2 regions of the Moritella sp. 24 genome follow, and region 2 is predicted to be linked to the other one. Evidence: predicted binding sites of a transcription regulator. Region 2 holds the regulator's gene; the other holds the start of a gene.
What was found. Region 2 encodes MetJ, which represses methionine synthesis genes. Its sites were predicted from a motif close to TAGACGTCTAGACGTCTA; they were not measured.

Region 1: the regulator MetJ is predicted to act here: its motif matches at 3,173-3,190, upstream of metA (homoserine O-succinyltransferase).

The regions. Positions count from the first base shown of each region.
Region 1 is NZ_CP056123.1:4,324,334-4,336,832, reverse strand. It holds gene acnB (bifunctional aconitate hydratase 2/2-methylisocitrate dehydratase) at 1-1,740, shown strand, start outside; gene HWV00_RS19355 (YacL family protein) at 1,913-2,284, shown strand; gene HWV00_RS19350 (trimeric intracellular cation channel family protein) at 2,321-2,938, opposite strand; gene metA (homoserine O-succinyltransferase) at 3,215-4,126, shown strand; gene metH (methionine synthase) at 4,205-7,924, shown strand; gene HWV00_RS19335 (DMT family transporter) at 8,020-8,928, opposite strand; gene HWV00_RS19330 (helix-turn-helix transcriptional regulator) at 9,096-10,013, shown strand; gene rsmD (16S rRNA (guanine(966)-N(2))-methyltransferase RsmD) at 10,054-10,647, opposite strand; gene ftsY (signal recognition particle-docking protein FtsY) at 10,749-12,044, shown strand; gene ftsE (cell division ATP-binding protein FtsE) at 12,194-12,499, shown strand, end outside.
Region 2 is NZ_CP056123.1:4,488,547-4,501,045, forward strand. It holds gene argE (acetylornithine deacetylase) at 1-942, shown strand, start outside; gene ppc (phosphoenolpyruvate carboxylase) at 1,100-3,730, shown strand; gene metF (methylenetetrahydrofolate reductase) at 3,837-4,724, opposite strand; gene HWV00_RS20140 (bifunctional aspartate kinase/homoserine dehydrogenase II) at 4,856-7,279, opposite strand; gene metJ (met regulon transcriptional regulator MetJ) at 7,457-7,783, shown strand; gene HWV00_RS20150 (RNA-binding S4 domain-containing protein) at 7,896-8,543, opposite strand; gene HWV00_RS20155 (malic enzyme-like NAD(P)-binding protein) at 8,649-9,890, opposite strand; gene rpmE (50S ribosomal protein L31) at 10,297-10,509, opposite strand; gene priA (primosomal protein N') at 10,742-12,499, shown strand, end outside.

The DNA.
Region 1 (12,499 bases), 160 kb from region 2:
GAAGATTCAGGTGCACTACCGTTAGAATTTGATGTAAGTGACCTAAGCACGGGTGACGTTATTGATATCTACCCTTACCAAGGTGTGGTTAAAGCTAACGAAACTGGCGCTGCAATTACAGAATTTAAAATTAAAACAGATGTAATTCTGGATGAAGTGCGTGCTGGTGGTCGTATTCCACTGATTATCGGTCGTGGTTTAACGACGCGTGCACGTACTGCGTTAGGTCTAGAAGATTCAACTGTATTCCGTCTACCTGAAGATGTAGCGGCTTCGAGCAAAGGTTACTCTTTAGCACAGAAGATGGTTGGTAAAGCATGTGGTGTAACGGGCGTTCGTCCTAACCAATATTGCGAGCCAAAAATGACAACGGTTGGTTCTCAAGATACAACGGGTCCAATGACACGTGATGAGCTTAAAGATCTAGCGTGTCTTGGTTTCTCAGCTGACTTAGTTATGCAGTCTTTCTGTCATACAGCGGCTTATCCAAAACCAGTTGATGTACAAACTCACCATACGTTACCTGACTTTATTCGTAACCGTGCGGGTGTTTCTCTACGTCCGGGTGATGGTGTAATTCACTCATGGTTAAACCGTATGTTATTACCAGATACAGTTGGTACTGGTGGTGATTCACATACACGTTTCCCATTAGGTATTTCATTCCCTGCGGGTTCTGGCCTAGTTGCATTTGCAGCAGCAACAGGTGTTATGCCACTTGATATGCCAGAGTCTATCTTGGTACGCTTTAAAGGTGAACTACAGCCGGGTATCACATTACGTGACCTTGTTAATGCTATCCCTTACTATGCGATCCAGAAAGGTCTACTGACTGTTGAGAAAGAAGGTAAAATCAATGCATTCTCTGGTCGTGTACTAGAAATTGAAGGTTTACCTGAGCTTAAAGTTGAGCAAGCATTTGAATTATCAGATGCATCTGCAGAGCGTTCTGCTGCAGGTTGTTCAATCAAACTTAGCGAAGCACCAATCATTGAATATCTAGAGTCTAACATAGTGATGTTAAACTGGATGATTGCTGAAGGTTATGGCGATCCTAAAACGATTGCTCGCCGTGTAGCTGAAATGAAAGCTTGGATTGCTGATCCACAACTACTTGAAGCTGACGCAGATGCAGAATACGCAGAGATCATCGAGATCGATCTAGCTGACGTGAAAGAACCTATCCTAGCTTGTCCAAATGATCCAGATGATGTGAAACTGTTATCTGATGTTGCTGGTGTTGCAATTGACGAAGTATTTGTTGGTTCATGTATGACTAACATCGGTCACTTCCGTGCTGCTGGTAAGTTACTTGAGAAGTTCAACGGTTCACTACCAACACGTATGTGGGTAACACCACCAACGCGTATGGACGCTGCACAACTAAGTGACGAAGGTTATTACTCAATCTTCGGCAAAGCTGGCGCTCGTACTGAAATGCCAGGTTGTTCACTATGTATGGGTAACCAAGCCCGTGTAGGTGATAATACGACAGTTGTTTCTACTTCAACACGTAACTTCCCGAACCGTCTTGGTACTGGTGCAATGGTTTACCTGAGTTCTGCTGAAGTTGCTGCAGTTGCGGCAATTAAAGGTAAGATCCCAACCGTTGCTGAGTACATGGAACTGGCTTCTGAGATTGATGCAACAGCGGCGGATACATACCGTTACTTAAACTTCGACAAAATCGCATCTTACATAGAAAAAGCGAACGAAGTTATTGCTCAAGAAGCAGTTTAATTAACAACTAATATCGTTACGACTTTATTGTTAATTAGTTAGTTCGAAATAGAAAAATAATGAAACGGCTCCCGCGTTAATCGGGAGCCGTTTTTGTTTCCGTCATTGTTTGCTACAATCCCCTCGATAACTCTATTAAACTATTATCTATAACTAATAAGCAGGCATAACCGTGGATTTTGAATTTCGAAAAGATACCCTTACAGATACCTACCGAGTAATCATATCAATGGAACAGATGGCGTTAGGTAATTGGTTTCAAGGCACTTTGGGCACGGATAAAGCGACTATTGCACTGATCCAAGCTGAGCTCGACTTATTAAAATCGCGCCAAAAACAAGAATATCGTTTAATTGGTGATGAAATGACATTAACTCTAACGCAGGAAGATGCGTGTGTTTGTGCGAACTCAGAGCTCATTGATTTTGGGGAAGAGTTAGAAGATGACATGCATTTTTATGATGCGGAAACAGTAGCAGTTTGCGGCTTGGAAGATTTTGAAGTCTTACTCCAAGCCTGGTTACGCTTTTTTAGTCAGCGCTAGTGCTATTTATTTCGCGATAGTTCCGGATAGTTCTGTTTAGTCCCATTCTTCCGATGTGTAGCTAAAGGTAGGTAAAGACCATTTCCAATAAATAGCGCATAAACGCAATGTAACACCGACACAGAAGGCCACAATAAGATTGATATTGTGGTCAATACCTAGCGTTTCTAAGCTCAAGTAAAGTACCGCAACTAATAACGAGATACCCGCGTAGATTTCTTTACTGAATACCACTGGTGTTCGGTTGCAAAGTAGGTCACGTAATACACCGCCACAAATACCCGTGATCATCCCAGCCATAATTATCACGGTTGGGTGGTACCCCAGTTTCATTGCCACGTTACAGCCAATAATCGTAAATGCAATCAGACCAAGCGCATCCAATACCAAGAACAAACGGCGTAAATGATTCATGTGTTTAGCAATTAAAATAGTAAACAAACCTGCACATATTGTAATGTAGACATAGTGTGGATGCTGTGTCCAAGATATCGGAAAATTCCCCAATAATAGATCACGTACAGTACCACCACCAAGTGCGGTAACAAATGCGATAACCGCCACACCGAAGATATCCATATTACGACGGCCAGCCATTAATGCGCCAGACATAGCTTCGGCAGTAATGGCAATTAAATAGATGTAAGTGAGCATTGTTTGCAAACCTTTAAATTAAGAGTTGGTAACTGGGTATCAATCCATTGAAAATAGGTCGCGATCCTTGCAAGCAGGCGATCCTATCATAAACATTATTATGGTCAACTGAATAGGAAGGGGTGAACAACTAAAACTGAATTTGAGGTCAGGATTTTATTTATACTCGGAATGTGCACCTTGTTATAAGGGATTAAATCCGTTGTAACACTTACAAAGGATATATAAATAGGGTAGACTTCTGGATGGCTAATGTATTACTTAAGGATGGGAATAATGCCGATTAGAATTAAAGACGGGTTACCGGCTGCAGAAATATTAGGTAATGAAAATATTTTTGTGATGTTAGACTCACGTGCAACCAAGCAAGAAATCAGACCGCTTCAGGTCGTTATTCTTAACCTTATGCCGAAGAAAATTGAGACTGAAAATCAGATTTTACGGTTATTATCGAATACGCCACTGCAAGTGAATGTAGAGCTATTACGTATTGATTACCGAGCCTCTAAAAATACCCCTCAAGAACACATTGATGAGTTCTATCATGATTTTGAACGCATTCGTCATAACAATTATGATGGCTTAATTATAACGGGTGCACCGTTGGGCTTAGTTGATCATGATGAAGTGGTGTATTGGCCACAAATTGAAGAAATCATCAACTGGTCTAAAACTCATGTCGTTTCGACCTTATTCCTATGCTGGGCTGCGCAAGCTGCATTGAAAGTTCTGCATGGTATTGATAAAAAAATCCACGATAAGAAATTTTCTGGTGTCTATCCACAGCAAACATTCCATCGCCATAATCCGTTAGTGCGTGGCTTTGATGATGAATTTTCAGTGCCGATGTCACGCTACGCTAATTTTTCCGCTGATATGTTTAAAGACACAGATTTAAATATTTTAGCTGCCAATGATGAAACAGGTGTGTATTTAGCGGCATCAAAAGATTTCCGTCAGGTATTTGTAACAGGACATCCTGAATACAGTGCTGGCACTTTACACCAAGAATATATGCGTGATCTTGCTGATGGTGTAGAAGCAGATGTACCCGTTAATTATTATAAAAACAACGATGCCGAAAATGCACCTCGTGTTACTTGGCGTAGTCATGGTAATCTGCTCTATAGCAACTGGTTAAACTATTACGTTTATCAAGAAACGCCATATGACTTAAACGATCTATAGACGTTACTGATACGTCTAGATTAGTATCAAATAATAAGACTCAGGATTGGGTCTGCAGTACATTAAACGAGGGATCTTGTGGCTACTATAAAAAATAAACAGCAACTAGAACAGCAATTAAAACAGCGTATCATGCTTATCGATGGCGGCATGGGTACGATGATCCAAGACTATAAATTAGAAGAAGCTGATTACCGTGGTGAACGCTTTGCTGACTGGCATTGCGACGTCAAAGGTAACAATGATTTATTGGTATTAAGTAAGCCACAGCTAATTGCTGATATTCATAAAGAGTACCTCGATGCTGGCGCAGATATTCTTGAAACCAATACCTTCAATGCGACAACTATCGCGATGGCTGATTATGATATGGAATCATTATCGGCAGAGATTAACCGCGAAGCTGCACGTATCGCCCGTCAAGTTGCTGATGAAAAAACCGCAGAAAATCCAGACCGTCCCCGATTTGTTGCTGGTGTATTAGGACCGACAAACCGTACGTGTTCAATTTCTCCTGATGTAAATGATCCCGCTTTTCGTAATACCTCATTTGATCTCATGGTTGAAGCCTATATTGAATCAACCAAGGCCTTAATCGAAGGTGGCTCAGATATTATTCTGATCGAAACTATCTTTGATACCTTGAATGCGAAAGCAGCTGTATTTGCGGTTAAGACTGTATACGAAGAACTGGGTTATGAATTACCTATCATGATCTCAGGTACAATCACTGATGCCTCGGGTCGTACATTAACAGGGCAAACAACAGAAGCTTTTTATAATTCATTACGCCATGCAGAACCGATCACTTTTGGTCTTAACTGTGCATTAGGGCCGGATGAATTACGCCAATATGTCGATGAACTATCACGTATCTCTGAAAGCTATGTTACCGCGCATCCCAATGCCGGTTTACCAAATGCGTTTGGTGAGTATGACTTAAGCCCTGAAGACATGGCTATGCATATTAAAGAATGGGCGGAAGCTGGTTTCTTAAATATGGTCGGTGGTTGTTGTGGTACCACGCCTGAGCACATCCAAGCGATGGCCGATGCCGTTGAAGGTGTTAAGCCCCGTCAATTACCTGAAATCGAAGTTGCTTGTCGTCTTAGTGGTTTAGAGCCATTAACGATTACTAAAGACAGCCTGTTTATTAACGTCGGTGAACGTACCAATGTAACTGGTTCAGCACGTTTCAAACGTCTGATTAAAGAAGAGAATTACGACGAAGCATTACATGTTGCCCAGCAGCAAGTCGAAGCTGGCGCACAGATCATCGATATTAATATGGATGAAGGTATGCTTGATTCGCTGCATTGTATGCAACGCTTCTTAAACCTAGTTGCTTCAGAACCAGAAATTTCGAAAGTGCCAATCATGGTGGATTCATCGAAATGGGAAATCCTTGAAGCGGGTCTGAAATGCGTTCAGGGTAAAGCGATTGTTAACTCTATTTCATTGAAAGAGGGTGAAGATAACTTCCGCCGCCAAGCAACATTAATCCGCCGTTATGGCGCTGCGATGATTGTGATGGCGTTTGATGAAGATGGTCAGGCGGATACTCAAGAACGTAAATTTGAGATTTGTAAGCGTTCTTATGACATTTTGGTTCGTGAGTTAAATTACCCACCAGAAGACATTATCTTTGATCCAAATATCTTTGCTGTAGCAACGGGTATTGATGAGCATAATAATTATGCGGTTGATTTCATCGAAGCGGTAAAAGACATTAAACGCGAACTGCCGCATGCGATGATCTCGGGTGGTGTGTCTAACGTGTCCTTCTCATTCCGTGGTAACAATCCGCTACGTGAAGCTATCCATGCTGTGTTCTTGTATTACTGTATCCGTGAAGGCATGGATATGGGTATTGTAAATGCAGGGCAGCTGGCTATTTATGATGATCTGCCAAAAGAACTGCTCGATGCGGTTGAAGATGTGATCCTTAATCGTAATGATAATGCCACTGAAGCGTTACTTGATATTGCCGATAAGTACCGTGACTCCGGTGTTGAAGTGGAAGCTGAAACACAGGAATGGCGTGGTTTTGATGTTAATAAACGTTTAGAGCACGCATTAATTAAAGGTATCACTGAATTTATTGATGAAGATACTGAAGAAGCACGTCAACAAGCAACACTACCGATTGAAGTAATCGAAGGTCCGTTAATGGATGGTATGAATGCGGTTGGTGATTTATTTGGTGCAGGTAAAATGTTCTTACCGCAAGTGGTTAAATCTGCCCGCGTAATGAAACGCGCAGTGGCTTATTTAAATCCTTATATTGAAGCGTCAAAACAGAAAGGCTCTTCAAACGGTAAAGTATTATTAGCGACCGTAAAAGGTGACGTACATGATATTGGCAAAAATATCGTTGGCGTAGTTTTACAGTGTAATAACTATGAAATCGTTGATATGGGCGTAATGGTATCTTGTGACGATATTCTGAAAACCGCCGTTGCAGAAAACTGTGACATTATTGGTTTATCAGGACTGATCACCCCCTCATTGGATGAAATGGTTCACGTAGCAAAAGAATGCCAACGTAAAGGTTTTAAATTACCAATCCTGATTGGCGGTGCAACAACATCAAAAGCCCATACTGCGGTTAAGATTGAGCAAAACTATGACGAACCTGTCATCTATGTATCGAATGCATCTCGTGCGGTTGGTGTGGTATCAGCGTTATTATCTGAAACCAAGAAGCCTGAATTGACGGCTAGAATGGCGAAAGAATACGAAACCGCGCGTGAACAACATGCGCGTAAGCGTCCGCGTAGTGCGCCAGTAACCTTAGAGCAAGCCCGCGCAAATAAAGCGCCAATTGACTGGGTTAATTACACTCCGCCAGTACCAAAGACACTCGGTGTGCAGAAATACATTAGTTATTCGATTAAAGAACTGCGTAAGTATATCGATTGGACGCCTTTCTTCATGACATGGACATTAGCGGGTAAATACCCTCGTATTCTGACCGATGATGTTGTTGGCGTGGAAGCAACGCGTTTATTCAATGATGCTAATGACATGCTTGACCGTTTAGAAGAGGGCGGCGCTGGACTTGACGGTGTACCTGATGATTATCAAATATCAGCAAATGGTGTTATCGGTTTATTCCCTGCTAATACAGTGAATGACGATACTATCGAAGTGTATACCGATGAAACGCGCACACAGGTACTCACTAAGCTTGAACATTTACGTCAGCAAACCAAGAAAAAGCCAGGACAATATAATAATTGTTTAGCTGATTTCGTGGCGCCTAAAGAGTCAGGTAAATTCGATTACGTTGGTGCATTTGCAGTAACTGGTGGTATCGGTGAAGATGATGTCGCGAATTATTTCAAAGGTATTGAGGACGATTACAACGCTATTCTTGTGCAATCTGTATGTGACCGTTTAGCGGAAGCAATGGCTGAGCGTCTGCATGAATTAGTGCGTAAAGAAGAGTGGGGTTTTACACCGACAGAAGAATGGAATAACGATGATCTGATCCGTGAAAAATACCAAGGTATTCGTCCGGCTCCGGGTTATGCTGCTTGTCCTGAACATACCGAGAAAGGCACTATTTGGGAATTATTAGACCCAGAAAGTATTGGTATGAAACTAACGTCATCTTATGCAATGTGGCCTGGTGCCGCGGTATCAGGTTGGATATTCTCCCATCCTGAGTCTCGTTATTTTGCGGTTGCGTCTATTCAAGAAGACCAAGTGAAAGATTATGCTGAACGTAAAAACATGACGCTTGAAGAAGCCGAACGTTGGCTAGGGCCTAACTTAGGTTATGCGCCTGATTAACGTGATGTATTGAGTATAAAAAATGCCCGTATAGTTAATTAACTATACGGGCATTTTTATAACTCACTATTAATAATAACATTTACCTTTAATTATTAATGCGGCTGTAATGACTGCATTTTAGTGCGTACAAGCAAGGGATTTTTACGTTGGGTTAATACATTACCTAATATCACCAATACCAGTCCCAGCGTTGAATACAGCGTCCAATGATAATCTTCAAATACAGCTGAAACACTCAAAGCGACAACCGGGGTAATAACTAAAATATAAGCGGCATTACTGGCGCCTAAACGGTCTACCAAGATAAGATAAAAAGTAAAACCAAGTACAGATGCTGGGATGGCTAAATACAATAAACTGCCAATATATTGCGTTGTCATGGTTAATTCGAACGAAATACCGCGGACTAAGATAATCAATAACAAAGCGATACAACCATAAACCATAGCATAGCTGGTGGCTGTAAATGGCTGCACATTATTTTTGGTATTACGTATGCTCAGCATGTTACCAATTGAGAAGCACCAAGTGCCAAGTAGAGCGAACAATAGACCGTATAAAGTATCTTGTGACCAGTTGGTTTCAAGTAAATCACCTGCAAATAATAAACTAATACCGCTAAGACCAAGTAGGGCACCTAACCAAAAATTCGCATTGGTTTGGGTTTGGTAAAATAGTTTGCTGTGAAAGGCATTAAATACTGGTGCAGTTGCCATGAATACAGCCACTAAACCACTAGGAATATACAAAGTGGCGCTGTAAAAAGCTAAGAAGTTACAGCAAAATAAACAGATACCTTGAAGCGCTAAAAAAGCATGGTCTTGACGTTTTACCGTTTGTAATTTTCCCCACAGTTTACCGACAATAAACATGACTGCCGCTGCAATAGCGAAGCGGTAAAAGATAGACACTTCCATTGGCACATCACCGTGTTGCCACTTGATTGATATCCACGAGAAGCCCCAAATAAATATCATTGAAACGTAGAGTAATGCTGACATAGTGGATCCCTATTTTATGACGACCACAATTAATTAGTCTGCATTATGCCGGTATGTTGGTACTGGAAATATCACGATGTCGGTAAAACTAACACAATATTGCGGTTTAATGATTACCCTGATCACGGGATGGTTGAGCAATCTGTTATTAATGGTAGTATTTTGTTATGCCGTTAATAAAACCGACTATGAATTCAATGCTAGACGTCGCTTCATCTCAAGTTGAGCCGAGTGAAATTAGCTTTGAACAATCAACCAGTAAGATCTGTTTACGACAAACGTCATTAACGGATGCATTGTCGTGGGCACACTATCAGAACGAACATGACCGTTTATATTATGTGAATGACAAACAGCATACCTTGAGTTTGTACATGTCTGGCGGTTATGAAACTCACCGCACAGATGTAGACTCGGGGTTTGGTGCACCAGGTAAGTTTTGTTTAATGCCAAAAGATTCTGAGAGTCATTGGCAGCTTGGGCAAACGCAACAATTCATGCATTTGTATTTCAATGATGACTATCTTAAACAGCTAGCATTGAAAGTCTTTGATATTGACCCGCGTATGTTACAACTGCCCGAACTAACCTTTACCAATGATGCGGCTACCGAAGCATTATTCCGTCATTGCATGGCTACGAGTGATTGGTGCAGCGGCGCTGATCATCTTGCTATGGAACAAGTGACGAATACTATCTTAGTTTCAATGCTACAGAATATGGGCGTTACTAAATTCATAACCCCAATCAAAGGTGGATTATCTCCTAAAGTGGCAGTACTGGTATGTGATTATATGCAGGCTAATTTTCATCGTCAGGTTTATCTTGCTGAGTTAGCCGACCTCGCACAGCTGAGTGAATATCATTTTTGTCGAATGTTCAAACAGAGTATGGCGCAAACACCACAAGCGTATTTATTGGCAGTCCGAATTGAGCAAGTGAAGTTATGTCTAGCTAAAGGGCAAGCCAGTATGGTAGATATTGCATTACAATGTGGCTTTGCGAACCAAAGCCACATGGGACGTTATTTTAAAAAGTTGGTAGGTATTTCACCACGTCAGTACCGCAATCTAAGCGGAAGTTAATCGACGTCTACTTTTTATTATCACGGCAGTATTATTAATCTTATTGCTGGCGTTGATATAATTCAAAACACACTTGACCAGCTTGCTTTTCTTTTAAGATAGTCCAGTTAGCAGGTAGCTTAACTTGATTTAACTCTTTCTCACGCTCGATATAAATAACCGCATCGTCATTTAACCAATTGTTTTCTTCGAGTTTAGCACAACACTCTTCCAGTAAATTTTGACGGAAAGGCGGATCGATAAATACCATATCATAGCGTTGAGTTGGTACTTTAGTTAATAACTGTAGCGTATCTCCACGCACTAACTGCGCATTATCCGCTTTTAACAAATTAATGTTTTGCTGAAGTTGAGCTGCTGCACCTGCGTCTTTCTCAAACAATAATCCGCTATCTGCATAACGTGATAATGCTTCAAAGATTAATCCGCCACTACCAGCAAATAGGTCGAGACAATGGCTGCCACGTACATAAGGAGATAACCAGTTAAATACGGTTTCTTTCACGCGGTCTGTCGTTGGACGTAGACCAATAACATCTTTAACAGGGAGTTTTCGACCGCGCCATTGGCCACTGATGATCCTAATGTGCCCAGAAGGACGTTGATTTTGTTGTTTTGTGCTAGATTTTGCCATAGTAATTCTTTGTCTGGACAGAATGATGATAATATATATCATCATATTGATATTGGGTCATTGTAGCAGTTCAAGACTGGCGAAAGTAAGGTTTTCTAAAAATGTCAAAAAAAAGCATGAAGAATTGGTTTGGTTTAGGTAAAAAAGACGCAAACAACACGAACGAAGACAAGGTTAGCGCTGAAGTATTGGTTGCTAGCGATGACGAGACTGAAGAAGAAAAAGCGCTTCGTAGAGCGGCTGATTTACAACTTATTGCTGATTTCGAAAAAAATAGTGCAGCGATGGATGATGACAATGCTGCTACTGAAGCAAATGTGGTTGTTACAGCACCTGAGGTTGCAGTCGTTGAGCCTACGTCTGAAAAGACTGAGGTTACGGAAGCAGTGCAAGATCTTGCAACTAAAGTGGATGTGATTGAAGAAAGTACTTCTGATATTCAAGAGGCTGAAGCTGAACCTGTTGATAAAGAGAAATTCTTTACCCGCTTGAAACGTGGTTTATCACGTACGAAAGGCAATATCGGCAGCGGCTTCAAAAACTTCTTCCGCGGTAAACATATCGATGATGAACTATTTGAAGAACTTGAAGAGCAATTACTTATTGCCGATTTAGGCGTTGCGACAACGACTCGAATCATTGATAACTTGACTCAACAAGCATCGCGTAAAGAATTAAAAGATGCTGAAGCCCTGTACGATATTTTGAAGAAAGATATGGCAGAGCTACTGCATAAAGTGGATCAACCGTTAGTTATCGATAGTAATAATAAGCCACACGTGATCTTAATGGTTGGTGTGAACGGTGTGGGTAAAACTACAACTATCGGTAAGATGGCGAAAAAATTCCAAGGTGAAGGTAAATCCGTCATGTTAGCTGCGGGTGATACATTCCGTGCTGCCGCTGTAGAGCAATTAGAAGTATGGGGTGAACGCAATAATATCCCTGTAGTTGCTCAGCATACGGGCGCAGATAGCGCATCGGTATTGTTTGATGCGATGCAATCTGCAACAGCAAAAGATGTTGATGTACTGATTGCTGATACAGCAGGTCGTTTACAAAACAAAGCGCACCTAATGGAAGAGTTGAAAAAAGTTGTGCGTGTAATGAAAAAACACGATGCAACGGCACCACACGAAATCATGTTAACGATTGATGCTGGTACAGGTCAGAATGCATTAAGCCAAGCGGAACTATTTAAAGAAGCTGTTGGTCTTACTGGCATTACATTAACTAAGCTAGATGGTACTGCAAAAGGTGGTGTTATCTTTGCTGTGGCAGACAAGTTTGAGATCCCAATTCGCTTTATTGGTATTGGTGAAGGTATTGATGATTTACGTACCTTTAACTCAGAAGAGTTTATTGATGCACTCTTTAGTAATGAAGAGCAAAAATAACGACGTCATAATATAAACAGTGTCGCTTTCATTATTATTAGCGCATGTTATTCATTATGTACTACCAAATACTCACCGTTAATACGGTGAGTATTTGTTTATCACTACTGTAATTTTTCATTCGAAAACATACCAAGGACACGGTCATCATGATTCGGTTTGATAATGTATCTAAAGTTTATCCAGGCAGTCTTAGTGCACTACAGAAGGTAAATTTTCATCTTGAAAAAGGGGAAATGGCTTTTTTAACGGGTCCATCTGGTGCAGGTAAAAGTACCTTATTAAAGCTAATCAGCATGCTAGAACGACCAAGTGCTGGCGATGTCATTCTTAATGGTCGTAATGTCAGCCAGATTAATAAAGCAGATATTCCTTACCTCCGTCGTGATATTGGTATTATTTTTCAAGATCATCGCTTGTTAGTCGAACGCACTATATTTGATAACGTTGCCTTA
Region 2 (12,499 bases):
GACGGGGGATTATTACTGGCAGGGCACACAGATACAGTCCCTTTTGATGAAGGTTTATGGACCAAAGATCCGTTTCAATTAACCGAAAAAGACAATAAATGGTATGGCTTAGGCACGATTGATATGAAAGGTTTTTTTGCCTTTGTATTAGAAGCGTGTAAAAACATTGATTTAACAAAGTTAGATAAACCGTTACGTATTCTCGCAACTGCGGATGAAGAAACGACAATGGCAGGTGCTAGAGCGATTGCAGCAGCGCAGAGTTTTCGCCCTGACTATGCCGTTATTGGCGAGCCGACAGGTATGGTTCCGGTATTTATGCATAAAGGACATATGTCAGAAGCAATACGAATTACAGGACGTAGTGGCCACTCTTCAGATCCGGCTAACGGCATCAATGCCATTGAAATAATGCATCAAGTAACAGGGCAGTTATTAAAGCTACAGCGTAAATTAAAAGAACAATACGCCTGCGATCACTTTGTTATTCCACAACCAACACTTAATTTTGGTCATGTGCATGGTGGCGATAGCCCAAATCGAATCTGCGGAAGCTGTGAATTACACATCGACATGCGTCCGATTCCAGGTGTCAGCCCCGACGAACTGTTCATGCTATTGAATCAAGCACTGTTACCGATTCTAAAACAATGGCCAGGCGCTGTTGATGTTTATCATCTGCATGAACCCATTCCAGCTTATGCCTGTGATACAGACTCAGCATTAATCAAATTGGCAGAAAAGCTCACAGGCGAAAGCGTTATTCCTGTGAATTACTGTACTGAAGCACCTTTTATTCAACAACTTGGCTGTGACACCATTGTGATGGGCCCCGGAAGTATTAATCAAGCCCATCAACCTGATGAGTATTTAGACCTATCCGAAGTTAAACCCACACAGGAGATTATTCAAAAATTAATAGAGCAAGCATGTAAAAACTAACTGAGAATTATCGATATGTAGTAAAATTACACCTGATATCACAATTAATGGCATTATTTGCACGATTTAATTGACGAATGTCACTAAATATAGTTATTTTACATACATAACGATAATAGTTGTTGCCGTATTACATCACTGAATTAAAGGATTATGTATGTCAGATAAATATGCAGCGTTACGAAGTAATGTCGGCTTATTGGGCCAAGTACTAGGGAATACAATCAAGGATCATCTTGGAGAAGAGTTCTTAGATAAGATTGAAACCATTCGCCAACTAGCTAAATCATCTCGTGCGGGTAGCGATAAAGACCGTGCAGAATTACTCACCGTACTACGTAGTCTCTCTGATGATGAGCTATTACCAGTAGCGCGTGCGTTTAGCCAATTCTTAAATCTTGCAAATATCGCAGAGCAGTTCCACACAACATCACGTAATTGTGCAGAGAACACCTGTGTGCCAGATTCTATCGATGAATTATTTGCCAAGCTAAATAACTCAGAGATCAGCAAAGCAGACGTATTATCTGCAATACAAAATCTAAATATCGATTTAGTACTGACTGCGCATCCGACCGAAATTACACGTCGAACACTGATTCACAAACATGGTGCAATTAATAAATGCCTAAGCCAGTTAGAACTAACTGAACTAAGCAGCAACGAGCGCGATGTATTCATGACGCGTATTGAGCAGCTAGTATCCCAAGCTTGGCATACCAATGAGATCAGAACTGTACGCCCTACTCCAGTCGATGAAGCCAAATGGGGCTTTGCGGTTGTCGAAAATTCATTATGGGATGCGGTACCAAATTTCTTACGCAGTCTTGATAAACGCTTACAAGACCGTTTAGATTATCAGTTACCTATCGATGCTGCGCCAGTTAAGTTTACGTCTTGGATGGGTGGAGACCGTGACGGTAACCCATTTGTAACGTCGACAGTAACTGAAGAAGTAATGCTAACAAGTCGCTGGATGGCAATTCACTTATTCTTGAAAGATGTAAAACATCTAACAAGTGAATTATCCATGAACGATTGCGACGACACATTACGTGCTTTAGTCGGTGAAAGTCATGAACCATACCGTGTATTACTAAAACCATTACGCAGCGAACTAACAGAAACATTAGCAAACCTAACTGCACAATTAAAAGGTGAGCAAACTGAAAGTCGTGACATCATCACGACAACAGAACAACTACGCCAACCGTTATTAGCTTGTTATAACTCACTACACGCTTGTGGTATGGGTGTGATTGCTAAAGGTGCATTATTAGATACAATTCGCCGCGTTGAATGTTTCGGTGTTAGCTTAGTAAAACTTGATATTCGCCAAGACAGTGATCGTCACACAGACGTGATAGCAGAAGTAACTCGCTATCTTGGTCTGGGTGATTATGCGCAATGGAGCGAACAAGACAAACAAGCGTTCCTATTACAAGAGCTAAATAATAAACGCCCATTGATTCCACTTTGCTGGCAACCGTCGGCAGATGTAAAAGAAGTACTTGATACTTGCCGCACTGTCGCAAAACAAGATCCGGAAGCATTAGGGATTTACATCATCTCAATGGCACGTAAAGCCTCAGATGTATTAGCTGTGCAACTGCTATTAAAAGAGACAGGCTGCCCATTCCGTTTACCTGTAGCGCCTTTATTCGAGACCTTAGATGATCTGAATAATGCAGGAACAGTAACAGCAAGTTTACTTGCGATTGATTGGTATAAAAACTACATCAATGGCCATCAATACATCATGATCGGTTATTCTGATTCGGCTAAAGATGCCGGTGTAATTGCGGCATCATGGGCACAATATCGTTCTCAAGAAGCCTTAGTTAATATCTGCGAAGAAGAAGAAATCAAACTAACGTTATTCCATGGTCGTGGCGGTAGCATCGGTCGTGGTGGTGCACCTGCACATGCCGCGTTATTATCGCAGCCTCCAGGTTCACTGAAAGGTGGATTACGTGTAACAGAACAAGGTGAAATGATCCGCTTTAAGTTTGGTCTTGCAGATGTAGCAGAACAAAGCTTAAACCTCTACACCAGCGCTATTCTAGAAGCGAACTTATTACCGCCGCCAGCACCAGAACAAGCTTGGCGTGACGCAATGGATCAAATGTCTGCGGATTCATGTGAAGAATACCGTTCATATATCCAAGGCCATGAGAAGTTCGTTCCTTACTTCCGTTCTGCTACACCAGAACTAGAATTAGGTAAACTACCATTAGGCAGTCGTCCAGCAAAACGTAAACCAAACGGTGGCGTAGAAAGCTTACGTGCTATCCCTTGGATCTTTGCGTGGACTCAAAACCGCTTAATGCTACCAGCTTGGTTAGGTTGTACTGCTGCGTTTAAAAACATGCTTGAGTCAGGTCAGCGTGAAACACTGCAAGAAATGCAACAACAATGGCCGTTCTTTAATACCCGTTTAGAAATGTTCGAAATGGTATTTTTGAAAGCAGATGCATGGTTAGCTGAATATTATGACCAATGCCTCGTTACTGAAGACTTATGGCATTTAGGTAAAGAACTACGCGCAAGTTTAGCCCTCGCAACAGAGCTAATTGTCAGTTTAACACCTGAAACTCAGCTATTGGATGCTCAACCTTGGAGCAAAAAATCAATCGAACTACGTAACCCGTATACCGATCCTCTTAACATTCTACAAGCAGAGCTGTTAAGCCGTGCGCGTAGCAGTGAAGAAGTGAATCCGGATATCGAGCAAGCCTTAATGGTGAGTATCGCAGGTGTTGCTGCTGGTATGCGTAACACAGGTTAACTTTTAGCTTCGTTAGTTATCAGCTAATGAGTAGATAATAAAATGCCGACATCATGTCGGCATTTTTGATTCTGAAATACTTGTCGTAACGAATTATACGTCGATATTATTTTGGTCTAACACCTAATGTATGGCAGATTGCATACGTTAAATCAGCACGGTTTAACGTATAGAAATGAAAGTCCTTCACTCCTTCTCGCGATAACACTTTCACTTGATCAATCGCAATACTTGCGCCAACTAAATTACGAGTAGCCTGATCATTATCTAAACCTTCGAACTGACTGTGCATCCAATTAGGCACTTTTACATTGGTCAATTTTGAAAACTTACATAAGGTTTTATAATTAGATACCGGTAAGATCCCCGGTACGATTTCTTTATCTATACCAACTGCGGCACAGCGGTCACGAAAGCGTAAAAAGCTCTCGGTATCAAAAAAGAATTGGGAAATGGCGCGATCAGCACCCGCATCAATTTTATCTTTAAGCGCTAATAAATCTGCTTGGGCATTTTTTGCTTCAGGATGAACTTCAGGATAAGCCGCAACCGAAATATCAAAATCATTCACTTCTTTCAATAAAGCCACTAAGTCAGCAGCATACATATCAGGTTGATTCAAACCCGGTGGTAAGTCACCACGCAACGCGACAATATTGCGAATACCGTTATCCCAATAATCTGATGCAATCTGCTTCAGCTCTTGGCGGTTTGCATCGATGCAAGTAAGGTGTGGCGCAGCAATAAGGCCAGTCTCATGTTTAATCTGCTTAATAATATCATGTGTACGATCACGCGTACCAGAATTAGCACCGTAAGTCACAGAGACAAATTTAGGGTCTAACGATTTTAAACGATTAATAGACTCCCACAGAGTAGACGTCATTGCTGGTGAGTTTGGCGGGAAAAATTCAAATGAAACGTTAATATCACGTCCCAATTCAGAAACACTTTGATTCAATACTTCAATATTTTGTGCGTTGTGAAAACTCATACGTTATTCCCTTAAGATGTTTAGACGTCCATAGCTCTGTACGTCTTAATAATCACAACTTTACCTAATAAAGTCAACGCACATAATTCATCTTAAACATGAATTATGTGCATACTGACTAAATCGATAAATTAACGAGAAAATAATTTACACAATTGGAATAGATCAGACTGGATTGCCCCAGCTGTCACGTCTTTACCAGCACCTGGACCTTGAATGACTAATGGGTTATGGCGATACCAATGACTGTTTATAGAAAAGATATTATCGCAAGGTAATAGGTTTGCAAATGGGTGAGTAGGCTCTAAGAACTCCAAGCCAACTTGAGCACCGGCTTTATGACTGAATCTCGCCACATAACGCAATACCAACCCTTGTTTTTTAGCCTTGTTAAACATGCGTAATATTTTGGCGTCTAAATCTTCACAATGCTCTAAAAACTCATCCACCTTAAAACTCATTAACTCTTCAGATACCAATGACTCTAGCTTTATATCACTCAACTCCATCTCATAACCGGCTTCACGGCTCAAGATAAGCAATTTACGTTGTACATCTTTTCCTGATAAGTCTTCACGCGGATCTGGCTCAGTTAAACCTTGTTGCCACGCCTGCTCCACTAACTGCGAAAACCCAACCTCACCATCATATTGCTGGAATAACCAAGACAGGGTACCGGAGAAAATACCGCTTACGGCAGTAACCTGATCGCCACTATACTGTAGCATATCCATTGATGATTGAATCGGCAGGCCAGCACCAACCGTTGCGTTATATAACCAATGACATTCATTATCAGAAAAACTTTGCTGAACACGGTTATAAAACTCGCTCTTTGCTGCACCAGCAAATTTATTAGCAGAAATAAGGTGGAATCCATGTTGTGCGAATTCAGGGTAATAATAGCTAACGGCTTCACTCGCTGTAATATCAATAATCACAAGCTCATCAAACGGATGTAATGCTAAATTAGATAGCAGCTGTTCCCACACAAACGGTTCAGGTTGGAAGGTGTCTAGTACCCTTGTCGCATCCAGACCGTTAAAATCTAATACCCCGCCTCGCGAACCATAAACACCGCATAAACACAGTTCTACATTTTGTTGTTCAGGCACTTTATGCATTTGTTCTGCGAACAAGGATAACCAACCGGCGCCGATATTCCCTTTTCCAAATAGCACAACACCAATACGTCGAGGCTGTTTGAATAACGCGGTATGTAACTCTTTCAATAAAGGCTCTAGCACCACTTGCTGTAACACAGCACAAATGCTTAAGTGGTTCTCACCTGTTTGTACAAATGTTAGATTGTGCTCTGAGATTAATTGATAGAATTGATGTGATTGTAAGGCATTATCCGTGACACCCGATCCGACCAACGCCACCATGCAAAAACCACTCACATGCTCAATTGTCACGGCACTGGTTGTTTGTTGCTTATATTCTTGTAATGCAGCCAGTGCAAACTCAACAATTTCAGCGGTATAACCTAATCGAACCCGATTATCTGTCGGGCGACGTTTAATACAGATAGGTGATAGCTGTTGCTGTGCTAACAGTATAATTAACTGATTATATTCTTGTTGGTAATCAGACTCAGCACTAAACTCCACATCCACTAAGTGGAGATCATCAATCGAAGTGACAATTTTCGCGCCTTTACCTTTTGGTAAACGACGGTGAATCTGAGTTGACCCTTCATCAGGAGTGTAGCTGCAACGTAACTGTACATGCTGCCGACTCTCAACAACAGGTTGTAATGTACGAGCATGCAATACCGGAGAGCCTAAACGCGCTAGCTCAGCTGCTTCATCAAGTGACAGTTTGGTTTGTAGTTCAGCATCTTTTACGCGACGAGGATCAGCACTAAATACGCCTGCAACATCACTCCAAATCGTCGTTTGATGTGCATCGACTAATGCTGCCAATAATGTTGCAGAGTAATCAGAACCATTCCGACCTAACGTCACTGTACGCTGTTGTCTATCACCAGCAATAAAACCAGTCACAACAACTCGCCCGGTTAAACTCTCTAAACAATGAGTGAGCTTCTGTCGAGATAAGGTTTCATCAACAATTGGCTGTGCCGCTAATTCAGTAGTCAAAAATAAGCGGGAGTCTAAGTCATCGGCTGGCAATTCAGCTTGATTTAATAATGCCGCTAATAAACGTGCAGACCACACTTCACCATGGGCAAGAATTTGATTTTTAGCATATCGATCAAGACTTGTTTCTAATAGATGACCAATGGTATGAATATCATCTTGTAGTGCAGCGATGAGCTGTTCGCACAATTCATCACTTAACAATTCTTTAATCAGTTTTTTTTGGTACTCGCACGTCGCAATAAGGCGATCAGATGCAGCTTGATCACCATCTTCAGCCAATTGTAATAACTCCAACAATTGATTCGTGGTCTTGCCAGCGGCAGAAACAACAATAAGATCGCGAGCGTTGGTGTGCTGACTAATAATCGTCAACACGCGACGATAACAGGTAGCATCAGCTAAACTACTGCCACCAAATTTATGAATACTACGCTTCACTGCGTCCATGCGTTCTCCCAGACTTAATATAGAATTAGTGTATTACCAGTACCTCAAAACATACACCATTCGGCTACAAAAGGTCAATAGACGTCTAGAGCTCTTTACATACTGATTGCCAATAATCAAATTCAAAGGTAGACTTATTACTTATTCATTAAATAATAATTTACGCAAAGGTCAAAAATGACGAAGTGGAATGGCGAGTATATTAGCCCCTATGCCGAGCATGGGAAAAAGAGTGAGCAGGTCAAAAAGATTACTGTTTCAATTCCTTTGAAAGTATTAAAAGTACTAACAGATGAAAGAACTCGCCGTCAGATTAATAATCAACGTCATGCGACTAACAGTGAATTGTTATGTGAAGCATTTTTACATGCTTATACAGGTCAACCATTACCTGAAGATGAAGATTTAACGAAAGACAAGCCAGATAGTATCCCTGCAGAAGCGAAAGCACAGATGCTTGCACTCGGTATCAATATTGATGATTATTTAGAATCAGATGATTAATCGATAGAATACACAGTTACAAATTAAACAGGCTCCTAATCAGGAGCCTGTTTTGATCTAACGGGTACGCATTTCACCTACCCAATAGATATTTTATTTCGTTAAAGAGTCATTAAAAACTAAAAGGTGCCGCACGGCCTTTTTTCTTTTTCTCAACAGATTTCGGTTCAACTGCTTTTACTTGTTTAGCTTTAGCTTCAGATTTTTTCTTTTTCTTCTTTTCAGGCTGTTCCCAAGTATCAACAGGAATGCTTTCAACAACAGGCTTGGCAGCCGGCGCTACCGATACAGGTACAGGTACAGGTACAATAGTCTCGTGTTCTACAGCGTCAGCAACATCTTGCTCAACATCATTATGCTCTGTGAAGTCGCTTTCTGTAAGACCATTTTCTGACATGTATGTTGCAACAGAATCAGACGCTAGAGCAGCAGGATCAACAAACTCTTCTTCAGTGAAGTATTCAGCATCATCTTCATAACCTTGCTGTTCGTCTTCTTCGGCATGATCATATTCAGCAAGCTCTTCCGCTGACATTACTTGAAAAGCTTCACCATTAAAGCCGATGATATCGCCAAACATAATCTTTTTACGTTTGCGTGTTTCAACTTCACCATTCACATACACATAACCGTCTGCAATATAGTTTTTCGCTTCACTGCCTGATGTCGCTAGATTTTCAATTTTTAAAATTTTATATAATTCAATTGGTTCTTCAGCAACAACAACAGGGATAACTTCAATTTCATATTCTTCAGACATGGGAACCTTAAATGTGAGCAAATAGCGGGTCTTTATACAAGTATAAGGCTAGAAATGCAAACGCCAAGGATAAACCTTGGCGTTTGTGAAAACGATACTATTTGCTTATAGCATGTAATTTTCAGGTAGTTCGATACGTGATACGCCCGTCTCTACCGCAGCCAATGCAACAGCACGTGCAACACGTGGCAATAAACGAGGGTCCATTGGTTTTGGAATAATATACTCTTTACCAAATTCCAATGATGTTGCGCCTGATGCAATTAATACTGATTCAGGTACTTCTTCTTTCGCAATTTTACGGATTGCATGTACCGCAGCTACTTTCATCGCTTCATTAATCACACTCGCACGCGAGTCTAATGCGCCACGGAAAATAAACGGGAAACATAATACGTTATTAACTTGGTTTGGGTAATCCGAACGGCCTGTTGCCATGATCAAATCTTGGCGAGCAGCATGTGCTAATTCAGGTTTGATTTCTGGATCTGGGTTTGAACATGCAAAAATAATAGGGTTATCAGCCATTAACTTAACATCATCAGCAGATAGTACATTTGGGCCAGACACACCAACAAATACGTCTGCACCATTAATTGCATCTTGTAATGTACGTTTATCAGTATTATTCGCAAAACGCTGCTTATATTCGTTAATGTCATCGCGGCGAGTATGAATCACACCTTTACGATCTAACATGTAGATTTTTTCACGTTGTGCACCACATGAAATCAATAATTCCATACAGGCAATTGCCGCAGCACCCGCGCCCATACAAACAATAACTGCTTCAGTGATATCTTTACCTTGAACATCTAACGCATTGATCATACCCGCGGCAGTAACAATCGCAGTACCATGTTGATCATCATGGAATACAGGGATCTTACAACGAGAAATCAGTGCTTTTTCAATTTCAAAACATTCTGGCGCTTTAATATCTTCTAGATTAATACCACCGAATGTATCGGCAATATTAGCAACCGTATCAATAAATTCTTCTGATGTGCGGTGCTTAACTTCAATATCAATCGAATCAATATCAGCAAAACGTTTAAACAATAACGCTTTACCTTCCATCACAGGTTTAGACGCTAATGGGCCTAAATTACCTAAGCCTAAAATAGCGGTACCATTTGAGATAACCGCAACAAGGTTACCTTTTGCAGTATATTTGTAAGCATCATCAGGATTAGCTGCAATTTCTCGCACTGGCTCTGCAACACCTGGGCTATATGCTAAAGAAAGATCATCAGCTGTTTCTGCCGACGTAGTGAGTTGAATAGCAATTTTGCCTGGTTTAGGGTTCGCATGGTAATCCAATGCTTGCTGTCTGAGGTCTGACATACGCAATATCCTGAATAAAATGAATGCACATAACTCATCGCCTTAATTCAAGAATAACAAGACGTGAGAAACAACGTAGGGGGAAAAAAATAATAATCGAATTCAACATTAAAACATTTAACATTAATTTAACACAGCTCTCTTTTATTTTATACTGAGCTAAACTAGGTAATAATATTGTTGCCATGATTCTACATTAATTTAAGTTGTTTATTCTACCTTTGCACTGGTACGAAGTGTTTATTTTTATATGATTTGATAATTTTAGAAGAACATTTTTAATCAAATGCACTCAAAGAGGTTAAATCTACGTTTTATAAATGTTTCAAACCATTTTTCAGGTATAAAAAAAGGCACCCTAAGGTACCTTTTTGATTCACTGTAATAAATTGTATAAATACAATTATTATTTTGCAGCAAGAGCGCCAAAACGCTTGTTGAATTTGTCAACACGACCGCCAGTATCAACAGTACGTTGCTTACCAGTGTAGAATGGGTGACAGTTTGAACATACGTCTAGAGTGATGTTTTTGCCACGAGTAGAACCCATAGTGAAAACGTTACCGCATGAACATTTAGCTTCGATAGCTGTGTACTCTGGGTGGATACCTTGTTTCATAGAAACCTCAATTTTGGTTATGTCGCCATCTGAAACACTGCCAGACACCACATAAAGTTATAGAATTTTTAGGATGCGAATAATATAGGATCTTACCCCTCAATATCAATAGCTGATGCATAAATAAACTGCAATTAGAACATTAAACAGAAAATATCAAGACATTACCTAGTTAACAGCCGTAAACTGTTTGCTGAGATACAGATTTAAGCCGTAAAAGAGAGTTAAGTTCATGCCCGTTGTTGCCGTTGCCGTTCCCGTCCATTTAAACAGAACGTTTGATTATATTTATTCTGAAGATATGCACATTCAGGCTGGTATGCGGGTCTGTGTTCCTTTCATGAATAAGCAATTAATCGGCATTGCATTAGCAACCAAAAATGACAGTGAGTTTCCACTGGCGAAATTAAAACCTGTCATTAACATTCTCGATGACAAAGCAATTTTATCAGCAGAGATGCTGGCATTTTTTAGTTGGTGTGCAGATTATTACCATTACCCGATTGGTGAAGTGATCGCACAAGCTTTACCGGTATTATTACGAAAGTTAGAATCGGCAAAGTTAAACAGCTACACATTCTGGGAACTGACCGATAACGCACATGAACTGACGGCACAAGAACTCAACCGTTTAACCCCTGCCCAGCTACAAACGATCAAGCTATTGGCTGAAACAGGTTTAACGCAATCACATTTAAAATTAGCCAATATAAAATCGAGTACCATTAAAGCGCTGCAAGAAAAAGGGTTCATTAACCAACAGTATATTGAGATTCAAGACAACGATGACCAACATTGGCGCCAAAATCTCGTGGTCAGTGATAATCGTCCCTCTCTAAATACCGAACAGGCAATCAATATTGCAGCCATTGATATTCATCGCTTTGCGACCTATTTGCTTGATGGAGTTACAGGAAGTGGTAAAACCGAAGTATATCTTAACGTCATTGAAAAGGTGTTAAAGACAGGTAAGCAAGCATTAGTGATCGTGCCTGAGATTGGTTTGACGCCACAAACCATTTCACGCTTCAAACGTCGTTTCAACGTCCCTATTGTCGCCCTACACTCTGGTTTAAATGATGCTGAGCGGCGTGAAGCCTGGCTTGAAGCACAAGCCGGTGTCGCTGGTATCGTTATTGGTACACGTTCTGCAATATTTACCCCAATGCATGATTTAGGCGTAATAATTATTGATGAAGAACACGATGGATCATTAAAACAGCAAGAGACATTCCGCTACCACGCAAGAGACTTAGCCATTGTCAGGGCACATAGAAATAATATCGCCGTAGTATTAGGCTCAGCCACACCAGCGTTGGAAACATTGCATAACGCAATGACGGGTAAATATCGTCACCTACAGCTGACTCAGCGTGCAGGCAATGCCAAAATGCCCCTCCATCATCTTATCGATATTAAAAACCAATCATTAGACAGTGGGCTATCAGCCGAGTTTATGGCGCTGATGGAGACCCACTTAGCTGCTGGCAATCAAGTCCTACTATTTTTAAACCGTCGTGGTTATGCGCCGGCTGTTATGTGCCATACCTGTGGCTCAATGGCAGAATGTCAGCGCTGTAATACATATTATACCTATCATCAATCACGCAATACTTTACACTGTCACCATTGCGATGAACAATTTCCGAAACCACGTCGTTGTCCGAGCTGTAATTCCAACGAGATAATGACCGCAGGTTTTGGTACAGAGCAGTTAGAAGCTATGCTATCGACGCATTTCCCTCAATACCCGATCATTCGTATTGACCGAGATAGCACGAGTCGCAAAGGCAGTTTAGAAAAGTCGTTAGAAGCCGTACGTAAACGAGAGTTCCGTATCTTAATTGGTACGCAAATGCTCGCAAAAGGTCATCACTTTCCAGATGTCACCTTAGTTGGGCTCATTGATGTTGATAGCGCGCTATTTAGCAGTGACTTTCGAGCACCTGAAAAATTGGCACAATTATTTGTACAAGTATCAGGTCGTGCA